Regions from separate parts of the Pseudoalteromonas sp. SA25 genome, predicted to be linked through region 2. Evidence: predicted binding sites of a transcription regulator. Region 2 holds the regulator's gene; the other holds the start of a gene.

Region 1 (8,285 bases), on a different contig from region 2:
GAACTCTGGTTAATAAATCTATCTCGAGCAGTTATTTTCAGCGCTAACTACGTTGAATTTACTTGCAATAGGCCAACTATTGACGCGTAAGTTCGCCTTGTTTTCACTGAAAATCTCTGGCTAGAGAAAAATAAATTTAAATATCATTATGATTTAATATATTAGTAAATATCTTAACCAGAGTTCAGGTAGTTTATTTTTCGTTCACTACTAACTGCATTTGTTCATTAACCCAAGCTAGCGCTTCATGATAGGCATCGGGAACTTTTTCACCTAGATTTAGCTCTTTCGTTAGCTCGTTTGCAGCTGACCAGTTTGCTTGTTCGTAGTATTTAACTAAGTTTAAATATTTTGCTAGCAAGCCTTCATCGTTTAATAGCGCTGCTTTTATATCATTAGAAAGTGGAAGCTTTTTCATGACGCTTTCCATACTCTCATCTAAAATAGCATCCATTAGGGACATCATACCGGTTAAAAATGCCATGCCGGTATCTTTAAACTGCCCATGGGATATAGCGAGCAATTCAGCAAATCGAGCGCGCGTAAGCGATAGCCTAATTAGCTCTACAGGTTTATCTGCTGATACTTGTGCTGCAAACAGTAGTGACAATAGCTTTTTAATTTCATTGGCGCCAAGCACTATAAGAGCTTGCTTAATGGTACTTATTTCTGCGCGTCTTGCAAATGCGGCAGAATTTGAATACCTAAGTAATTTATAAGATAGGTTTACATCACGTTCAAACACATCAGTGATTTTCTTAAGATCCATATCAACACTTGATGTTTCGTAAAGTAATTCAGCTAATGCCATTTCTGATGGTGGTAGAGCTTTACTTTGTACCATTTCAGGTTTTGAGAAGAAAAATCCTTGGAAATAATCAAACCCAAGCTCTAAAGCTTGTTGGTAAATTTCATAGGTTTCTACTTTTTCGGCAAGTAACTTAATATGTGAGTGCGGTTTTAAATCGTTTAGAACCGTTTTTATTGTATCTATATCGGATGCTAAAAAGTCTATTTTAATAATATCAATAAATGGGTAAAAATGACGCCATACAGGTTGATGAATATAGTCATCAAGAGCAATAGTGTAACCTTTATCTTTTAAATCTTTAACGATAGCTAATAAACGCTTACCAGGCTGGATAGTTTCAAGTATTTCTACAACTATAGTGTCTTTACCTAGTAGTGTAGGGTAACCCTTTGATAGTGTTTCTAGGGTGAAGTTTATATAGGCAGGTTTATTGTCGGTTAAATCTTCTAAACCAAAATTAAACTGGCTACCCTCTATAAGTCGTGTTGTTGCTTCGTCACCATCTATATCGGGAAATACGTTATCAACGCCATCACGAAATAAAAGCTCATAACCGATAAGTTTTTTATCTCTATCTAAAATCGGTTGACGTGCAGCGTAAAAATACATAAACAGTTCCGTAAGAGTGATGTAATTGGGTATTGTATTAATATATGGCAAAAGATTCAAAATAGCATTACGTATATTTGCATGATTAATAAATTATCATTATAAATTAAGGTGTTTCTTCTATTTAATTTATTATATTTTACCAATTCGCTTTAAAATTATTCAACATGAGTATTTTTGTATCAGCTGAAAGCAACAAGTTGGAGATTTTATTGTTAGGCATGATATAGTCAGCGAGAATGGTTTTTATCCTAATAGTGTCTTTATTATAATATTTTAAGAGTCAATATTCGGATCAAGAGCCTGTTATTAATAATTATGCGGAGGCTAATTTGGAAACAGGAATGATTATTTCACTAGCATTATATTTTGTTGTAATGTTGGGTATCGGACTATATGCATATAAGCAATCTACTGGCGATGTATCAGGTTACATGTTAGGTGGACGAAATCTATCACCAAGTGTTGCTGCACTATCTGCAGGTGCATCTGACATGAGTGGCTGGATTTTAATGGGCCTACCTGGTGCGATGTTTGTTACTGGTTTTAGTAGTACATGGATAGCAATTGGTTTGGTGATTGGTGCTTGGTTAAATTACCTGTTAGTTGCACCTAGATTACGTGTGTACACTGAAAAAGCAAATGACTCTATAACAATCCCAGATTACTTCTCAAATCGCTTCAATGATAAGTCAAACTTATTACGTGTTGTATCAGCAGTTGTGATTATAGTCTTCTTTACTCTTTACACGTCATCTGGTGTTGTAGCCGGCGGAAAATTGTTTGAAAGCTCATTTGGTCTAAGTTATGAAGTGGGTTTATACATTACAACGGGTGTCGTTGTTTTATACACTTTGTTTGGTGGTTTTTTAGCGGTTAGCTTAACTGATTTCGTGCAAGGTTGTATTATGTTCATCGCACTGATTCTAGTGCCTACTGTTGCATACTCTTTACTTGAACAACCTCTGGAATCTACTTTACATAGTGTAAATCCAGATATGCTTAACTGGATTGGAGCAGGCTCTGCATTAGGTATTATTTCTGCAATGGCATGGGGTTTAGGTTATTTTGGTCAACCACATATCATCGTTCGTTTTATGTCGGTACGTAGTGTTAAGGATATGCCTAAAGCTCGCCGTATTGGTATGACATGGATGATTGTTGCTGCCCTTGGTGCTGTTGGTACTGGTATATTTGGTGCTGCTTATACTTATGAGAATAATATTGTAGTTGAAGATCCTGAAACGATTTTCCTAATTCTTTCTGAGTTATTGTTCCATCCACTTATTGCTGGCTTTTTACTAGCTGCAATTTTGGCTGCTATCATGAGTACTATCTCATCGCAATTGCTAGTAAGCTCAAGTTCATTGACTGAAGATTTATATAAAACATTTTTACGTAAAGATGCTAGCGACTTTGAATTAGTTACTGTTGGTCGAATTAGCGTTGCATTTGTTGCCCTGTTTGCAATTTATTTAGCGTACGATAGAGATAGCTCTATTTTAGACCTAGTAAGTAATGCATGGGCAGGCTTTGGTGCTGCTTTTGGACCACTTGTATTGTTTAGCCTTTATTGGAAACGTATGAATTTTGCTGGCGCCTTATCTGGTATGTTAGTAGGTGCGTTTACAGTGCTTGTTTGGATTTATGGTCCGTTTACTATTAATGGTGAAAGTTTAAGTAGCTTCATGTATGAAATAGTACCTGGCTTTATTTTAGCGAGTATCGCAATTGTTGTTGTTAGCTTAGTAACAAAAGAGCCAGAGCAAAATATCACTGCTTTATTTGATGAAGTAGAAAAAGAGCTTTAAATAGCAATTACTATTCATTTTAAAATGAGTAGTAAGTAATACCAATCCGCGATAATACTTAATCATTTTGCGGTGCTAAACGTGTTGCTACCGGCGTTAAAAAATTATCATTTAGAACAACTAAATATCAAATTTTTTGCCTAGCTATCAACACGTTTTCCCACCCTCAAAATAGATCACTTAATTAAGCGAATTGGTATAATAAAAAAGGGAGCAACTAAGTTGCTCCCTTTTTTATTTAGTTTGTCCCGTCCGAGGAGAGGACAATCTACGAGTTAACTTGCTTTTTTATCGTTGTTATCTTCAATTGACGCAACGTTATCTGACTTTTTACTTTTTGCTGGCGCTTTGGTAACAACTGGATCTTTGCCGCCCTTTAATATGGTCATAAAGTCATCTTTGCTTTTCGCTATTTCTAAAGCAAGTGATTCAATTTGTTGCTCACTAAGCGGTACGTCTACCTTTTCTAGCATTAGCTCAAGTGATTCTGCTATATCGAGCATCTTGTCATAAGCATCAGCTTCTTTTTTGGTAGTAAACGTCATACGCTCGACTCCGTTTCGTTCTACAACATATTTAACAACAACAGCCATGATTTCTCCTGCAAAATTGCTTGGCACCGTGGTTTGTAAAAACCATTAGATTACTGTTTTTATGTACAGTAATGGTTTGGGCGTAAATTTGCAAGCGCGAAGTATTAATTTTAGGTGTCTTAAATTTGACAAAAAACGGTAACTTTACTTTAGTTAAGCAATCACTTTGTTGTACCAGCTGCATTTTCAGGATTTCGGATCATAGTGATAATGCGTTTAGGTACACTTTAAGTGATGAGCATTTCAGTTCCTTACTTTTTGGTTTTCCTGAGCAACATTCAAAATTAAGAAAAGAAGAATAGGGACAAGTTTGATGAAAACGTTAAAAAATTTATTCATAATAAGCTTATTATGCTTACTACCTGCAACTACCGTATATGCACAACTATCGGAAGTAACTAAGCAAATGCCTCAAGTTGAGACAATTAGTATAAATAATGCTGATGCAGATATGCTTGCTAAGCTACCGGGTATAGGTAAGAAAAAAGCGCAGGCAATTGTGGATTATCGTGAAGAAAACGGCGAATTTAAAAGTGTCAGTGATTTATCGCAAGTTAAAGGAATTGGTAAAAAACTATTAACCAAATTAGAAGGGAAAATATCCCTTTAATAGCAGTAGATAACAATCAGGGCGCTATGCGCCCTGATTAAATTGTTTTAATGCATCGCTTAAGTGTTTTTTAGCAAAGTTGATTTCAATAGGTGTTGTTAAAAGTGGGTAGCAAAGTCCGCCGAGTATCAAAAACGGGATTAATATCCAACCTTTAAATACCGTGAATATTAAAAATAGTGGACTTAGTAATATTAATTTAATAATACGCAGTAACACTTTATCAGTTGGCGATAACATACTTAACGAAAGTGCTATCACGTCTTGGCGCTTGCGTACTTTTAGATGTTTAAGCTCATCTAATTGGCTTGAAAAAAATGTAAACATATCAAATCGACTTTTTAATTAATAAACGGCCAATAACTATAATAAATAGTGTTAGTGAGAAAATCCCAAATATAATTTCCATCCAAGCAGGCATGCTCAAACCAACAAATTGCCAATCTATATTTCCACAATCCCCGGTCGCCTGAAAAAAGCTAGGTATCCATTCATGTAACGACATAAACGACGGGAAGTTTGGTTCAAACTCACAGCTAAATGCAAAAGGGTCTGTGGTGGTTTGCATATCAATATGCTCGCGAGCAATTAAATATCCCCAAACACTCGATACACCCCAAATTACATACGCTAATATACGAACTGCTTTGCTCTGTGGTTTAGTCGAACCTACAATTCCTGCGCCTAATAGACCCAGTACGGCTGTACGTTGATATATGCACATTATGCAAGGCGCCAATCCCATTTGGTATTGAAAGAAAAGGGCGGTCACTTCAAGTAAAAAAACGATAGCTGTAAATAAAAGCCACGGGGTACGTTGGGTGGGTAATTGCGCAAGCCAGTTCATAAAAATTCCGCGTTTAAATAAGACGTTAGATTATGACCTAGGATAATGTATGCGGCAACAAAAAGGAAAAAAAAGCTACCGAAGTCGCTTTTTATAAGATGAAATTATTGACCACTCAATGCAGCCTCAGCAGAGGCTACATGACGCTCTACTTAGTTCCCATTGATACATAAGCTTAGTTATATCGTTTACTTATATCACATTGGTGCATTGCCTAAAAAGTTCTTTAAAGTTGCAGTTAGAGCGCTCTGTTGCATAGGTGTTCCTTTTTAATGTACTTATGTGTTTTAAGTTGATTCAGCTAGGTATGTGTAAATAAAAAATACCAGTAATTACAATGTACCTACAATGAATATTGCTCTGTATATTTATACATTGTAGCGATATTAGAGAAACCTAAATTTTATTATTTATTAATCTTTAATTTCTACTCATTTGCTTATTAATATACCTGACTTTACTTGTTAGTTATGCTTCGTCTGGTACAATCAGTCAGTTATTCGTGTAAAACGATGAGTGTTGATTAATTCGAGTGGGAACTGGATGAGAATTTTTAAAGCGAAAAGCCCAGCAGGATTTGCTGAAGAATATATAGTTGAATCTATTTGGAACGGCGATTTCCCTCCAGGTTCAATTCTACCTGCCGAGCGAGAACTTTCAGAGTTAATTGGTGTAACAAGAACGACCTTGAGAGAAGTATTACAGCGTTTAGCACGTGATGGTTGGTTAACAATTCAGCATGGTAAACCAACAAAAGTAAATAACTTTTGGGAAACGTCTGGCTTAAATATTCTTGAAACACTAGCGCGCTTAGATGAAGACAAGATGCCAGAGCTGACAGATCAGCTTTTATCTGCACGTACTAATATTAGTGCTATTTATACACGTGCTGCAATTAAGTTAAATCCTGAACGTGTAATTGAAATTTTATCACAAAGTCATGAGCTAGAAGATACTGCGCAGGCATTTGCTGACTACGATTACAAAGTTCATCACGAATTAGCCGTTGCGGGTAATAACCGTATTTATGTATTAATACTCAACGGTTTTAGAGGTTTTTATTCAAAGATTGGTTGTCATTACTTCTCTGATGCCGGAACTCGTGAACTTGCTCGTCAGTTTTATAAAGATTTAACAATCTTGGCAGAAAATAAAGAGCACGATGGTGCTATTTCGATGATGCGTAAATACGGTCATCAAACAGGTGAGATTTGGCAAAAAATCCGAGGCGATATGCCCTCAGATATAATGGATTAAATTTAAACGAGAAACCTGCATTTGCAGGTTTTTTTGTACCTGTAAAAATTAATACCACATTATATGAATTTTTAAACAATTTAATGTATTAAGCCTTCTTCAGTAACGTCAAAAGTTCTATCTAATTACAACGCAATTTACACTTCAAAATAAACCTATTATTCAAGCAGATTAGTGCAAGTTGTAAGTGTTCGTTATTTTCGATTGCTCACATCGTTAAATGCGATTGTTCTTTTGTAGTGAATAACTTTAGAATGCCAATTAATTATATGTGTTCGCTATTGGTTTTTAATTTTTAGCGCCCATATAAGTACCAGCATTGCGAAAGCAATTGAAAACAAACTCAAAATATTTGGAGAATAAAATGGGTGTATTAGTAGGCCGCCAGGCACCAGACTTTACCGCTGCAGCTGTTCTTGGTAACGGTGAAATTGTAGATAGCTATAACCTTCATGAAACAATTAAAGGTAAAAAAGCAGTTATCTTCTTTTACCCACTAGATTTCACGTTTGTATGTCCTTCTGAACTTATTGCATTTGATAAGCGTTTTGAAGAGTTTCAAAAGCGTGGCGTAGAAGTAATTGGTGTTTCTATCGATTCACAATTCTCACATAACGCATGGCGTAACACTGCTGTTGCAGACGGCGGTATTGGTAAAGTTCAATACGCACTAGTTGCAGATGTTAAACACGAAATTTGTAAAGCGTATGACGTTGAGCATCCAGAAGCGGGTGTTGCATTTCGTGGTTCATTCTTAATCGACGAAGAAGGCAATGTACGTCACCAAGTAGTGAACGATTTACCACTAGGTCGTAACATCGACGAAATGCTTCGCATGGTTGACGCGCTAGCGTTCCACACTGAGCACGGTGAAGTATGTCCTGCTGGTTGGACTGAAGGTAAAAAAGGTATGGACGCAAGCCCTGAAGGCGTTGCTAAGTTCTTATCTGAAAACGAAGGCGAGCTATAATTTAGCCCTTAGTTTTAAATAAAAAAACCGCCAATTGGCGGTTTTTTTGTGTCTTTAATTAGAAAGAAAAACTTACTTTAGTGTACAAGTAGCGGCCACGAGGGTTATGCACAGCTGATGCATAACCGTATAAATCGCCATCGCCATCACCAATTGCAAATGGTGGCTCTTCATCAAATAAGTTATTAACACCTAAAGATATTTTAGCTGACTCAGTAATACGGTACGACGTTTGTAAATCAACAAGCGTTTGCGAGTCAATCATACGTGAAGTATTGCTATCAAAGTCTAAATTGCCATCAAAGTCGATATCAGGCGTATCTTCAAATTCACCTACATAACTGATATTTACATTGGTGTTAAACTCACCAATTTCCCAGTTGGTTGAGAAAATAAAGCGATGCTCTGGGTAGCCATATTCACCCGTGTAATCACGACCATCTTTTTCAAACTTATCTTGATATGCCCACTCTAAATTAAATTTAAGTAAACCTAAGTCATCAAGAGAGTGGTTATAGTTTGCTGAAACATCAACACCAGATACTTCCTGCGATGATAAGTTTTTAAATGTGCTGTGTATTTTTTGTATTGTGCCTAAGCTTGCACCGCCTGTAGGGGCTAAACGAACACATACGGTACTATTTTGGTTACCACATTCTGCAGCATAAATAGGACCAAATTCTTCTTCATCGATTTTGTTATCTTGAGTAATACTCCATACATCAACACTTAAACCAAACTCAGCTGTTGGTGCCCAGATAACGCCTACGTTCCATG
Region 2 (8,285 bases):
AGCTAATTGCTTTATAGATAACTGCTTGGCAAAAGCTTGCATTGCCGTACCAGGTCGTCCATGGATAACTACATCAATGTGATCTTTTATATCGCCAAGCACTATAGGGCTGCCTTTAAGTGCAGGAAATACACCCGGTAATCCCATGCCAGTAGGTTGATGACATGCAGCACAATTAGCCATATATACTTGTTCTCCTAAAGTCATTAACTCTTCTTTTGGGAGGGTTTTATCAAGTAATGCGGCATCTGCTAATGCTGCTTTTTGTTTAGCCTGCTTTGCATCTGCAAGCCATGTTTTAAAATCAGCCTCAGATTTAGCGACCACCACAACGGGCATAAAGCCATGATCTTTACCACACAACTCAGCACATTGGCCTCGGTAAGTACCTTCTTCGTTTATGTTCGTCCATGTTTCGTTTATAAAGCCGGGATTCGCATCTTTTTTAACTGCAAAATCAGGTACCCACCAAGAGTGAATAACATCATCAGAAGTCATTAAAAATCGTACTTTTTGATTTATTGGCAGTACGAGAGGTTTATCAACCTCAAGTAAGTAGTTAGGATTTTTATCTGCAAGATTCGCTATTTCATCTTGCGGGGTAGATAAAATAGAGTAAAACTCTACATCTTCACCCATATATTCATAATGCCATTTCCATTGCGAGCCTGTAATTTTAATAGTGAGATCAGCTTTGCTGGCATCTTCCATTGCAATTAGGGTTTTAGTGGCTGGTACTGCCATAGCAATTAAAATAACAAACGGGATTGCAGTCCAAAGTATTTCTACTTTAGTGCTTTCGTGAAATTGGGCAGGTACAGCCCCTTTAGATTTGCGGTGATGAATAAGTGCCCAAAACATAATTGCGAACACTATCACCCCAATCACACAACATATTATAAATATGGTCATGTGCAGCTGATATACATTATTGCTTATATCGGTTACGCCTTTGCGCATATTGTATTGGCTGTTAGCCAAAACTGGGTGCGAAAAAACACATAATATAAGCCACAAGGTAGAGGTCAGTTTACCCATGTGACGGCTCCTTTGATGCTATTGCGAATGCAAAGCGAAGAGGCATACGGCTTAAACGCCAATTCGTTATTTTTATTTTTTTAGTCAATCTCATTTAATATTGATTGGTTTTGCTGCGCCAACAACGTGTTTGTGTATATTGTGTGTTCTCAAAACTAAAAAGCTGTGAGTTATTATTAGCTCAGCACATTAATAATTAGCTAAAAAATGAACAACAAGCAAGTTTTAGTATAAAAAACAATCAGGTGATATTGAGTAATTAATAAAAAATCAGTAACCAACTAGGTAATAGGAAGTTCAAAAGATGAGCAAAACAAAGGGGTTTAACGCATTCGGAGGGGGAAAATATAAGTGCAAAAAAGTTTACAGCTTAAATTGTCAGTGAGCTATTTATGCCCTATTTTTAGTGCGAATTTAAAACAGAAAATGCGTACTAATTAGTACGCATTTATAAAACTGCTTGTTTAAAAGCTATTTTTAAAGTCACATCCAATCAGCGTTTCTTATAACGCCAACGGCTAAGCCTTCAATATTAAAAGACTCATTCTCAAGATCTACTTCAATAGATTCAAAATCGTCGTTTTCAGCATGAAGTAATACTTTACGACCCGCTTTCTCAAGACGTTTTACAGTTACGTCTTCGTCTAGGCGGGCAACAACAACTTGCCCGTTTTCAGCGGTTTGAGTACGATGTACAGCAAGTAAATCACCATCCATAATACCAATATCTTTCATGCTCATACCGTTAACGCGTAGTAAAAAATCTGCAGCCGGTTTAAACATTAATGGATCGATTTTGCAGTGACTTTCAACGTGCTCTTGCGCCAAAATAGGTGAACCAGCAGCAACACGCCCTATAAGCGGTAAACCTAATTGTTCTGGCTCTTCTTCTTCAATTAACTGAATACCACGGCTTGCACCTGGTTTCATTTTAATTGCGCCTTTTTTAGCAAGTGCTTTTAAATGTTCTTCAGCAGCATTGGCACTTTTAAAACCTAATGTTTGCGCTATTTCAGCACGTGTAGGAGGCATACCAGTGTCTTTAATAAAAACTTTAATTAGTTCGAGTATTTGAGCTTGGCGGTTCGTTAATGGTCGCATACAACTGGTTTTCCATACAGTACATTTAACTGTGAGTATATACAGTTAAATAAAAATCGCAAATTTAAATTAAGCCTTAAAATAGCCAAAGTAATTTCACTTGTGTACATTTTAGGGATATAACTAAAGCTAGGTTTATAAATGATTAAAAAAGCAAAGGAGTCATTATGAGTATTTGGTACCAGCCCATCACTTTAGAGCTGTGCAAGCAGTTAGAACAAGGCATTGATGGCCAAGGAACATTAATGAAAACCATGGGAATAGAAGTCACTGAAATTGGTGATGATTACTTAGTAGCCACTATGCCGGCAATTCCTGAGCATCATAACCCAATGGGAATGGTTCACGGCGGTGCTAACGTTGTACTTGCCGAAACAGTTGCCAGCTATGCAGCTAACTTTGTTGTCGATTTTACAAAATTTTACTGCGTGGGGCAGGAAATTAGCGCAAGTCATTTAAAAGCATCTCGCAACGGCACTTTAACAGCAACGGCAAGAGCGTTTCATATTGGCAAACGTAGTTCAGTGTGGGAAATAAAAATTACAAATAGCCGCAATGAGCTGTGCTGCGTATCAAAAATGACCGCAGCAGTCGTAGAGCGAAGGTAGTTACTTTTCGATTGGGTAAATTGTAATTTCCATACCCGCACCAATCGCAGATATACGTAGTAATGTATCTGCATCTAAGGCTTGATTAAAGCACTTAGGGGAAGTGCCTGATTCAAAACCAATATCAAACGTTCTACGTGAACAGCTTAACCATTGCTTTAGCGCGTTACGCGAACACGATTCAATAAGCTCACATATATGGTTTATTGCTTTGTCAGGCGTGTTTACTACACCTGTTGCTTCAATACGCGCTAATTGACGGTATTCGTCTTTGTCATAATGTAAAATCGTCGCGACTTTTTTCAAGTCTGCCACTAGCAAACTAATATCTTGCTTTGATTCAAGCTCAAGATCTACATTTAAAAATTGAATTTCCGACATCGTTTCGTATTTATCCTCTAATAATTTCATTGCAAACTTTAACGCAGTTTTACCGTTATACCAAATCAACTATGCTCTATTAACCACTTTATATGGATATTTCGCAGCTTTTAAGTATTTTTTAGCGTTTAAAGCTAGCTGGATATCAAACACTCAGCTCAATTAAACAAATAAGTCATGTTAGCAATTTAAGTGTAATCTTTTTTATTTTTAAATGATTACAGTAAGCTATAGTTTAAACTGCGACAAAATGTCGCAGTAACTAATCCCATTAATGTAATAAACTAGCCTCTAAAAATAATAAGACTAAAACATGAATAAAAAAATATTTAAGTATGCTCGCAAGTTACATAAATGGCTCGGTTATTTGCTCACATTACAAATTTTAGCTTGGCTATTAGGCGGTTTAGTCATGAGCGCTATTCCTCTTGATAAAGTTCATGGGGAGCATCTTGCAACACGTACTCTTAATAACCCATTTACGCAGGCTGATTATGTTGCCTCCCTTAACGATATTGCATCTCAGGTGGTTAATCCAACACAAATAATTTTTGAGAACTTTTTAACCACACCTATAATTACAGTAATAAATAAAGATGAACAGCAAAGCTTTAACGGTATAACAGGCCGGCCTTTTGAGCCGCCAACTAAAATACAAATTACCGCAAATGCTAAAGCACACTTACTTATTGATGCTCAAGTGACAAGCGCTGTACTGCTAAAGCAAGGTATGCGAGAAGTTGGATATAAAACCAATGTTTGGCAGGTACAATTTGACGACACATTTAACACAACACTGTATTTGTCAGAAAATAACGGCAGAGTTGTCACCGTTCGCAGCACACTATGGCGAATTTTCGACTTTTTTTGGATGTTACATATTATGGATTACGATGAGCGAGAGGATTTTAATAATCCGCTGCTTATTAGTTTTGCAGCAACCAGCGTACTTTTTTGCCTAAGTGGAATATTACTACTTATGCAAAACATACGACTAAAACGATTTATCCGAATTAAAAGTAAGAATAAATCAAAGTAGTCATATTGGTTTTTAAGAACTAGCGCACTTTCACCAAAGAGTAAATAAGCCCTAGGAAGTACCCAAGGGCAGATTTTATTCCAAGTGTTTAAATCGACTCAAATGTCGCTTTAACATTTCGTTTTCGAAAATCAACTCATCACGCTCATCCAGCAATTGTAAAACTAAAGCTATTGCCGACCAATCTAACGAAAAGTCATGTTGAATACGGGCCGCTTTTTTAACTAAGGTCACTGCAGATACCGTAAATTGCCACTGCGTAACATGCTTCCCCTCAATTGGAACCGCAATATTGTGCTCAACTAGCTCATATAAAATTGCTTCGCTAATATCACTACTCAAACATAGCTCTTTGCTAGTAAGTAAATCATCTTTTTGTGTCACGATAATTTGCATTATGGCTTGCTCCAGTTATTACGGGGATCAAAGTGAGCTTTTTCGGCTAATTCTTCCCAAAGTTTTTTACTGGTATCATCAACAGATGTTGGATTAACAATTTTAAGCACAGCAAATAAATCACCTTTGGCTTTTTTACTCATTAATCCCTTACCTTTAATACGCAAGCGTTGACCAGACTGACTATTAGATGGAATAGTTAATTGGATTTTGCCTGCCAACGTAGGTAAATTTATTTTTGTACCAAGAGCCGCTTCCCATGGTGCAAGAGGGACGACTATATTTAGGTTATGACCTTCAACATCAAATAATGGGTGGGGCACTAAACTAATTTGTAAGTACAAGTCGCCATTTTGCCCGTTCGCTGACCCTAATCCGCCTTGCCCTTTTAGTCGAATTCGTTCGCCATTTACTGAGCCTGCGGGAATTTTCACTTTAAGTGATTTTTTAATTTCAGAGACACGACCACTACTATCTCGCTGCGGTAACATAAACTCAACAGGCTTAACGGTATCAACTAAAGTCTCTTCAAGAAAAATCGGGAACTCTATTTCCACATCTTGTCCTTTTTGCGCGCGAGCGGCGTTACTTCTGCTCTGCCCGGAACGATTGAATCCACCGGCGCCGCCAAACATTGAATTAACAAAATCAGAAAACTCTTGATCGGTTTGAGGATCGCTTTGCTGATAATTACTTTGCGATGAGGCATTGTTACCACCATAATTACCTTGCTGTTGACGAGCACGATTTTGTTGATGACGACGTAACTCGTCGTATTTAGTGCGTTCTTCTTTGTTATGAATGACTTCGTAAGCTTCTGCTATTTCTTTAAACTTATCTTCTGCTTGAGGCTCTTTGCTTACATCTGGGTGATATTTTCTGGCTAACTTTTTATAAGCTACTTTAACCGCTTTATCGTCTGCATCAGGCGATATTCCAAGCACTGCATAATAATCAACAAATTTCATTTGCAATCCAAATCCCCATATTGAGTAAGCTTTAAGCATACTCCTTAACGTATAATCTTGTGTGGTTAAAATACGATAAATAGTAAGAAATAAATGAATAGTGAAAATAACTTTGAATAAAAAATTAATCGGACACTTTTTAGTAATATAAGTGCAGGCCTTAAGTTAACTTTATCTTTTATCTTCAAGGCTTTAAACTGCCTGTTCCTGTAGTTCACATTTGTGATGGATATGACTCGATTTATTCTGGCCTTACTGGCTTGTTGTGTGTGCGTTTCGGTATCAGCCGAACAATTTACCCGTTTTTCAACGGCTAAAAGACATTTAATTAAAACCCTCCCTGACAACGCCAAAAGTATTTACTGCGGTTGTGATATTAAAAAAGAAGGCAAAAAACTCATTCCTGATCCTTCTAACTGTGGTTACATTCCTCGAAATACACTTACCCGCTCAGGCAAAGTAAATGTGCGAGCACTACGCATTGAGTGGGAACATATTGTTCCGGCGTGGGAATTTGGTCATCAGCTACAATGTTGGCAAGATGGCGGACGTAAAAACTGCCGTAAAGTAAGTGCTAAATTTAGAAAAATGGAAGCTGATATAAATAACTTAGCGCCAGCTATTGGCGAAATTAATGCCGATCGCTCTAATTATCGTTTTGGTATGCTTAGCGAAAACGCCACACAGTATGGTCGTTGCGAAGTAAAAGTAAACTTTAAGCAACGTGTAGTTGAACCGCCTGTCTATGCACGTAAACGTATAGCCGACACTTACGCTTACATGCAAAAAACATACGGTTTAAAAATCTCTGATAAACAGCAAAAGTTATTTAATGCGTGGAAAAAGCAAGCATTTGCAGATACAAGTAGTGCGAGCAAGCTCTAAGCTTTAACACTCATTTACATAAATCAAAGTTATAAATGTTGAATAAACGAGCGAGTGCTGTAACATTTTAAACAACTTATTTACAGGAAGTTCTTAACTATGTTTAAAAATAATAAAACCTCGCTTGCTATTTTTGCAGTGCTTTCGGGCTTTGCTTTAACAGGTTGTGGCGGCGGAGGCGGTATCGACTCAGCTCCTGTAGTTACAACACCTGTTAATAGCAGCCCAACATGGACAGCGGGGGTATTTGAACCCTCTAACGATTTAAAAAACTTTTGCGAAACCCCTCGTACGGGTAACGATCCCTTTAATAACAACAACCCCTACCCAGATCAAGCGGGTTCTGCCCTTTATGAAAAGCTTTGGCTTCGCTCTTGGAGCGACGAAACATACCTTTGGTATGATGAGATTGCCGATAACGACCCTGAAAGCTTTACAACAGTAGCCGATTACTTCGCTCAATTAAAAACAGAGCAGCTTACCGACTCAGGTGCAAAAAAAGATAACTTTCATTTTTCAGAACCTACTGAAGATTACTTTCAAGAAGCGCAATCGGGCGTTACTTCTGGTTACGGTATAAATTGGGCGTTTATTGGCGATACAGCCGATCGTATTTTACGCGTTGCTTATCTTGAAGATGATTCGCCTGCAAGCCAAATAGGCTTTCAACGTGGTGATACCGTACTTTCAGTTGACGGTGTTAGCATTAATACCAATACAGAGTCGGGTGTAGATACGCTTAACGAAGGTTTATTTAGTCCTACTAACGGCGACTCACATACTATTGTTGTACGCAGTAACGATGGCGCCGAAAAAACATTTAATGTAACCGCTGGTAATATTGAACAAACACCTGTTCAAAATGTTAAAACGATTACAACCGCAAATGGTTCAAGCGTGGGTTACATGCAATTTAATAGCCATATAAGCATTGCCCAAGAAGGGCTTATTGATGCGGTAAATAAGTTTAAAACCGATGGTATTGATGAGCTTGTAATCGACTTTAGATATAACGGTGGTGGTTTATTAGCACTGTCGGCACAATTAGCTTATATGGTTGCCGGTAATGCCAACGTTAACAACCGCTTTTATTATCAAACTCAACAAAACGATAAACAACCCGTTGATTCGCCCTTCCCATTTATTGATGAAGAAATAGATTACTCTACTTTTTTTAGCACAGGTGAAAACCTACCTGATTTAAACCTATCAAAGGTTTATGTATTAAGCACATCAGGCACCTGTTCGGCATCAGAAGCTTTTATTAATGGTTTAAAAGGTATAGACGCAGAAGTTATTTTAATTGGCGACACAACCTGCGGTAAGCCCTATGGCTTTACCCCAACTCATAACTGCGCAACAACCTATTACACTATTCAGTTTAGTGGCGTAAATAGCAAAGGATTTGGCGAATACGCTGCGGGTTTTACACCAACCCCTACTCCACAATTTGATGCTGATGTTCAAGGTTGTGAAATTGAGGACGACTTTGATCATCAGTTAGGTGACAGTGACGAGGCCGTTTTAGCCACCGCATTATTTCATGTTGAGAATGGCAGTTGTCCAGTTAGAACGGCTGCTGCAAAAGCAGAACCAGCTAATTTTTCAAGCTCTCGTGAATCTCTCATTCCTTTAAATATGCCGGTACAATTTACCCAGCGTAATATGGACTTAACTTGGCCAACGCTGGGTGAGGAAAGGTAATGGCTAAATTATTACTCCCATTAGCCACCTTACTCGCTTTAGGCGGATGCCAAAGTGTAGATAGTGAGCCTGCTAAACCCGCTATATTAACGAGCGTTAATCCCAGCGTTATTACAACACTACAACAGGCAATTCAACAAGTTAAGGGAGGCACATTAGTAACAC

The links. The regulator LexA, encoded in region 2, represses DNA repair genes until DNA is damaged. The targets are predictions, from matches to a motif close to TACTGTATNNNNATACAGTA.
Region 1: the regulator LexA is predicted to act here: its motif matches at 3,876-3,895, upstream of GQR45_RS05570 (YebG family protein).

What each region holds. Positions count from the first base shown of each region.
Region 1 is NZ_WTKV01000005.1:62,503-70,787, forward strand. It holds gene GQR45_RS05560 (HDOD domain-containing protein) at 194-1,420, opposite strand; gene putP (sodium/proline symporter PutP) at 1,753-3,231, shown strand; gene GQR45_RS05570 (YebG family protein) at 3,507-3,824, opposite strand; gene GQR45_RS05575 (helix-hairpin-helix domain-containing protein) at 4,138-4,434, shown strand; gene GQR45_RS05580 (DUF6170 family protein) at 4,459-4,761, opposite strand; gene dsbB (disulfide bond formation protein DsbB) at 4,763-5,281, opposite strand; gene fadR (fatty acid metabolism transcriptional regulator FadR) at 5,825-6,538, shown strand; gene GQR45_RS05595 (peroxiredoxin C) at 6,903-7,508, shown strand; gene GQR45_RS05600 (TonB-dependent receptor) at 7,567-8,285, opposite strand, start outside.
Region 2 is NZ_WTKV01000024.1:10,263-18,547, reverse strand. It holds gene coxB (cytochrome c oxidase subunit II) at 1-1,038, opposite strand, end outside; gene lexA (transcriptional repressor LexA) at 1,522-2,139, opposite strand; gene GQR45_RS17210 (PaaI family thioesterase) at 2,307-2,747, shown strand; gene GQR45_RS17205 (hypothetical protein) at 2,748-3,128, opposite strand; gene GQR45_RS17200 (membrane protein) at 3,442-4,167, shown strand; gene GQR45_RS17195 (chaperone modulator CbpM) at 4,243-4,563, opposite strand; gene GQR45_RS17190 (DnaJ C-terminal domain-containing protein) at 4,563-5,531, opposite strand; gene GQR45_RS17185 (endonuclease) at 5,763-6,416, shown strand; gene GQR45_RS17180 (S41 family peptidase) at 6,516-8,120, shown strand; gene GQR45_RS17175 (hypothetical protein) at 8,120-8,285, shown strand, end outside.